DNA from 2 places in the Aerococcus sp. NPDC058936 genome. Region 1 is predicted to be linked to the other one. Evidence: predicted binding sites of a transcription regulator. Region 1 holds the regulator's gene; the other holds the start of a gene.
What was found. Region 1 encodes Rex, which represses fermentation and respiration genes when NADH is low (regulators of the CRP and FNR family bind a similar motif). Its sites were predicted from a motif close to TTGTGAANTANTTCACAA; they were not measured.

Region 1 (3,437 bases):
TGACGTGCATCTTCTGAAAATTTAATATCTTTTGCCATTTATTCATTCACCTCATAAAAATTCATACTGTTATTAATCTGTAAATATTGATAAATTGACTAATCTACAATTGCGATAATGTCGCTTTCTTTAATAATTAATAATTCTTGACCATCATATTCAAATGTTGAACCTGCATATTTTTCAAATAGAACGCGGTCGCCTTCTTTCAATTGTGATGTGAAATCTTCTGTATTCTCAGCAACTGCTTCAACAACACCTACTTGCTGTTTTTCTTTGGCAGCTGACGGTAACACAATACCTGAAACTGTTTGCTCTTTAGCCTCTTCAACTCTCACAACTGCGCGTCCGTTTAATGGTTTAATCATTTACATGTCCCTCCATTTATATAAAATATCTGTCAAATCCAAGCTAAATTACTTGGTTTTTTAGAGATTAGCACTCTCTTCAGTCGACTGCTAACCTCTACATTTCCTATATTAAAACATTCAAATATGAATTGCAAGAGAAAGATTGACTTTTTTTGACCTATTTTCCTTTATAAGTCGAAAACCTTGATTTTAAGCGGAAATTAAGGTAATTTTAGTAAGTGAAATCTAAGGTTAACTTTGACCAAAGTCAGACTAATCTTGAAGAGAGGAATGTAGTTGTTGAAATTAAAAGGACCAGTAATATTCCTATTACTATTCAAAGTCTTATTTATCTTTCTAGCGCTCAGCTTTGCCATTCGTAGCGTAGAAGATACCGGTTGGGATTGGGCAGTATACCTAGCCATCGGTATTGCAGCCTATGAAATGATGGATTTACTCAAAACAATCGGTATAGTACGGCAGTTAAAATCTAAATAACAACCTGAAAAATAACAATTTTTAATAAAAATTGCAAAGTATTTAACGTCATTTTAGATCACATATGTGAAACTTAACAAACTTTCAGGCGATTTAAAACATACAGAATAGGCCGAGAGAAAAACATCTCGGCCTATTCGCTTGTTTATTTATATAGTTTTTGAATCTTGCGACTATTTTATCCAACTGATTCATTAATTAGCAAGAACTAAATTGCCAAACAAGAATGCCACTCAGGTTACGTTGCTATAAATCTTTCCAACTCAAAGTGTGGCATAAATAAAGTTTTTAACAATCGATACCTGCAACCTATGCCCAAGACTTGCGCTTAGCTAGCATGACTTAGATGGCGTAATAGGCAAAGTGAAAGCCTACCAGAGACCTATGTTGAAAATGATTTTAGTAAGTCAAAGGCTTACATGATTGCATAATATACTAACAAGTAATTACGAATTTGTTGAGATGAAGTAGATCAATGTTTGTAATTCATTGGTGAAGTCTACATCCTGCACTCTGATGCTATCCGGTACATCTAACCTCACTGGCGTAAAGTTCAAGATACCTTTAATTTCTGCTTCTTCTAATGCAGGAATCATATTTTGGGCAACTGCTTCAGGTACCGAGAGAATGACCACTTCAATATCCATTAATTTCAATTGCTTTGTTAAATCCTTCATGTCATAAACAGGTACCCCATTGTGGACTGTTCCAATGATATCTTGGTTGATATCGAAAGCTGCACCAATACGGATATTGTTTGATTTCTTGAAGTTGTAGTTTAATAAGGCATTACCAAGGTTACCAACCCCTACAAGGGCTACTGTTGTTAAACGGTCTTGGCTTAAAGTCTTACCAAAGAATTCTAATAAGGCATCGATATCGTAGCCGTAACCACGTTTACCTAAAGCCCCAAAGTATGAAAAGTCACGTCTAATCGTTGCACTTTCAACTTTTACTGCTTCACTTAATTCTGTTGAAGAAACGCGTGTTTTCCCCATGTTTTTGAATACGCGCAGGTAGCGATGGTATAGTGGTAATCTTTTGGCTGTTGCTTTGGGTATTTTACGCATGTTCAGTCCTCTTTCTTATTCTGAAATGATTTCTTAGACAGTATACCAAGTTTGTGAAATTAACACAAGAGTGCGTACTCACTAAATTTTAAACTATGTTAAAAAATGCAATATTTTATAAAAAGTTTCCAGCGAATGCTCAAATCTTTTTGTGGTAAAATGATTAAGACTATAAATGAAAGGATCATGCCTATTATGATCATATTACAAGGTTCAAATCTATCTCGACGCTATGGCGTTGAAGTAATTTTTGAAAACGTACAAATGACTATCCAACACAACAGCCGAATTGCGCTAGTTGGCCGCAACGGTGCCGGTAAGTCGACATTATTAAAAATGTTAGCCAACATTGAAGCACCTGATGATGGCCAAGTGTCCTTGACTAAAGGGACAACTATTGCTTATATGGACCAACACACTGCGGTTTCTGGTGACCGGACTATTTATGAAGAAATGGTTTCTGTTTTTGAACCCGTTATTAAATTATTGGAAGAATCAGAAACAGCGGCCCTAGCCTTGGCGGACGAAGAGCTCATGCAAGATGCTGAAGCCTATGAAGCTGCCTTAAACCGATATGACAAACTTCAAGAGGACTTGATTCGTTTTAACGCTTATGGTTACGAATCAGAAATTCGGATGGTCTTACATGGTTTCAAATTCTTTGATGAGGACTACGACCGTAAGATTTCGACGCTTTCTGGTGGCCAACGAACTCGTCTGGCTTTAGCGAAAATCCTACTAGAAAAGAAAGACTTATTGATTCTCGACGAGCCGACTAACCACTTGGATATTGAGACATTAACTTGGTTAGAGAACTATCTACCAAAATACCCTGGCGCCTTATTAATCGTGTCCCATGACCGGTATTTCTTGGATGCTGTGACCAATGAAACTTATGAAATGGCCCACCAAGGTATTCATTATTACAAGGGGAACTACTCTTTCTACTTGAAGGAACGGGTACAGCGTGTCACCCTGCAAATGAAGGCCTACGAGAAACAGCAAGAAGAGATTGCCAAATTAGAGGACTATGTAGCCCGTAATATCGTTCGCGCGTCTACCACGAAGATGGCCCAATCCCGTCGTAGGCAGTTAGAGAAAATGACCAAGATTGAAAAGCCATTGAACGATGAGAAATCAGCTCGTATCCAGTTTTCAGTAGCTGAACCTTCAGGGAACGATGTCTTACAAGCCAATAAGTTAGCGGTTGGTTATAGTCCAGACAATGTTTTAGCTGAACCCATTTCTTTCCAATTGCGGAAACAAGAAGCCATTGCCATCGTTGGGCCAAATGGTGTGGGAAAATCAACTTTATTAAAAACAATCATTAAACAAATCCCTGCCCTACGCGGTACCATCGACTATGGCGCTCATCTACAAATGGGTTACTATGACCAGGAATTAGGGAATCTAAATTCGAAAAAGGATGTCCTGCACGAATTGTGGGATGAACATCCGACGATGATGGAGCGGGATATTCGGACCATTCTTGGATCTTTCCTATTTACTGGAAACGACG
Region 2 (3,437 bases), on a different contig from region 1:
GGAACGTTATGATGACATGTTAGAATGGTTAGCAGGATTGTATATCAATTCATTAAACGTTATCCACTACATGCACGATAAATACAGCTATGAAAGTATTGAAATGGCTTTACATGATACAAATGTAAAACGTACGATGGCTACAGGTATTGCTGGATTCTCAGTTGCAATTGATGCTTTATCAGCAATCAAATATGCAAAAGTTAAAACAATCCGTGATGAAAATGGTCTAGTTGTCGATTATGAAATCGAAGGTGAATTCCCACAATACGGTAATAACGATAAACGTGCCGATGAGATCGGTGTTGATTTACTTAAAGCATTCATGACTAAAGTTAAGAAACATCCAACATACCGTGATGCTATCCATACAACATCAATCTTAACTATTACATCAAACGTTGTTTACGGTAAGAAAACTGGTAACACGCCAGACGGTCGTCGTGAAGGAGAGCCATTTGCTCCTGGAGCGAACCCGATGCACGGACGTGATACTCATGGGGCGTTAGCAAGTTTACTTTCAGTTGCTAAGATGCCTTACGAATATGCTTTAGATGGAATTTCAAATACATTCTCAATCATTCCAAAAGCATTAGGTAAAGATGAAGAAATTCAAAAAGATAACTTAGTGAATATGTTAGACGGATATATTAAAGAAGGTGGACACCACTTAAACGTTAACGTGTTTAACCGTGAAACGTTATTAGATGCGATGGATCACCCAGAAGAATATCCACAATTAACTATCCGTGTATCTGGTTATGCTGTAAACTTCATCAAATTAACTAGAGAGCAACAAATGGATGTTATTAACCGTACAATGCACAGTTCAATGTAATCACTTAAGTTTTAGATATCTTGTTGAAAGGGGGATATATCTTGTCAGAAGTTAAAACACCAATTATTGGGAACGTCCACTCGACTGAAAGTTTCGGATCAGTTGACGGACCAGGGATACGATTCATCTCTTTTATGCAAGGATGTCGTCTACGCTGTCAGTTTTGTCATAATCCGGATACTTGGAATAGGCGTGGGGGAACACCTTATACTCCGCAAGAATTATTCGATGAAGCCATACAATACCGATCTTTTTGGGGTAATAGCGGCGGAGTAACTGTAAGTGGGGGAGAACCTTTACTTCAAATCGAATTTCTGATTGAATATTTCAAAATTTGTAAAGCACATGGTGTCCACACAACGATTGATACGTGTGGCGCGCCCTTTACTTTAGAGGAACCATTCCGCTCACAATTTGAAGAACTGATGAAGTATACTGATCTGTTCTTATTTGATATTAAGCATATTGATCCAAAAGGTCATGTAAAATTAACAGGCGTGCGCAATGAGAATATCATGCAGATGGCTGAATTACTTTCAGAGTTGAATATACCTGTTTGGATTCGTCACGTACTTGTTCCAACGCGTACGGATTACGATGAGTATCTGATTCGATTAGGCGATTATGTTGAAACTTTATCAAATGTTCGCAAGTTCGAGGTGCTTCCATATCATAAACTAGGTGTCTACAAATATGAGGCACTTGGAATTAAATACCGTTTGGAAGGAGTCGAACCACCGACTGCAGAACGGGTCGAGAATGCTAAAAGATTGTTGAGAACAGAACGCTACAAAGGATATTTAGATGATTAAATAAAGCGACATAATTAAAGCGTAACACTTTAAAACAGTGTTGCGCTTTTTTATGTATTTCTAGCAAATATTAGCAGTTAAAGAATGGAAATATCAGTATCAATATCAATAAAACAATATCAATATTGTTATATAACAGAATCTTAAGTATGTTCATTTAATCACATAAATTGATTTACCATTGAATGAAACAGCATAGATAACTGTTACAACACCTGATAAAAATCTATTATATTAACATTTTTAACAAAAAACTTCTTTACTTTCGTTTGTGAAAAGAGTAACATGTAATCAAAGATAAAGAAAAGGGGAGCATAACAATGACGGAATTAATTGAAAAAGATGTTATCGGAAATGTTAATTACATGATTAATGGTTTAGTAGAAAAAGGTTTGGTTGCTTTAGAGGAATTCGATTATTTTAATCAAGAGCAAATTGATCACATTGTAGCGAAAGCTTCAGTTGCAGCTTTAGATCAACATGGTACTTTAGCAAGACATGCGGTTGAAGAAACTGGCCGTGGTGTATTTGAAGACAAGGCGACAAAGAACTTATTTGCTTGTGAGCACGTTGTAAATTACATGCGAGATATGAAGACAGTTGGTGTTATCAGTGATGATGAAGTGACGGGGATCACAGAAATTGCTGAACCTGTTGGAGTTATTTGCGCCATCACTCCGACAACGAATCCGACGTCGACAACTATTTTCAAAGCGCTCATCGCATTAAAAACTCGTAACCCAATCATTTTTTCATTTCACCCGGCAGCACTTGAGTCATCGGCTCACGCTGCTCAAATCGTTCGAGATGCAGCGATTGAAGCAGGTGCACCAGAAAACTGTGTACAGTGGATTACAGAACCATCGTTAGATGCAACGAATGCATTAATGAATCACGATGGGGTTGCGACAATCTTAGCCACTGGTGGAAATGCCATGGTTAAATCAGCTTACTCATGTGGTAAGCCAGCGTTAGGAGTTGGGGCAGGAAATGTGCCAGCTTACGTTGAAAAGACAGCAAACGTTAAGCAAGCAGCTTATGACATCGTATTAAGTAAATCATTCGATAACGGAATGGTATGTGCTTCTGAACAAGCCGCAATTGTTGATAAAGAAATCTATAAAGAATTTAAAGATGAATTAGTAAGCTATCATGCTTATATCGTAAATTCAAAAGAGAAAGCACTATTAGAGGAATTTTGTTTCGGTTCTAAAGCATTCAGTGAAAACTGTGCTGGCGCAAAATTAAATAGTGAAATTGTTGGGAAACCAGCGACATGGATTGCAGAACAAGCAGGTTTCACCGTTCCGGAAGAAACAAATATTCTAGTAGCAGAGGTGTCAGAAGTTGGACCAAACGAACCATTAACACGCGAAAAACTATCTCCAGTCTTAGCCTTATTGAAGTCAGAAACAACTGAAGATGGAATTCAAAAAGCTGCACAAATGGTTGAGTTCTTTGGATTAGGTCACTCAGCTGCGATTCATACACATAATCAAGAATTAGCGAATGAATTCGGCCGTCAAGTTAAAGCCATTCGAGTTATTTGGAACTCTCCTTCAACATTCGGGGGAATCGGAGATGTATACAATGCCTTCATCCCTTCATTAACTCTAGGTTGTGGATCATACGGACGCAACTCAGTTGGTGGAAACGTCGGAGCATTGAATTTACTTAACATTAAAACAGTAGGGAGACGACGCAATAACATGCAATGGTTTAAAGTACCTTCAAAAATTTATTTCGAACGTGACTCAATCAAATATTTAAAAACAATGGCTGATGTT

Region 2: adhE (bifunctional acetaldehyde-CoA/alcohol dehydrogenase) is a predicted target of Rex. The motif match lies at 1,920-1,937, and genes of this name have one in related genera.

What each region holds. Positions count from the first base shown of each region.
Region 1 covers NZ_JBHYKZ010000002.1:139,868-143,304, forward strand. Annotated here, with positions in the region: gene groL (chaperonin GroEL) at 1-38, opposite strand, end outside; gene ACFW0C_RS02045 (co-chaperone GroES) at 99-368, opposite strand; gene ACFW0C_RS02050 (hypothetical protein) at 648-848, shown strand; gene ACFW0C_RS02055 (redox-sensing transcriptional repressor Rex) at 1,295-1,918, opposite strand; gene ACFW0C_RS02060 (ABC-F family ATP-binding cassette domain-containing protein) at 2,114-3,437, shown strand, end outside.
Region 2 covers NZ_JBHYKZ010000001.1:35,858-39,294, forward strand. Annotated here, with positions in the region: gene pflB (formate C-acetyltransferase) at 1-838, shown strand, start outside; gene pflA (pyruvate formate-lyase-activating protein) at 880-1,650, shown strand; gene adhE (bifunctional acetaldehyde-CoA/alcohol dehydrogenase) at 1,971-3,437, shown strand, end outside.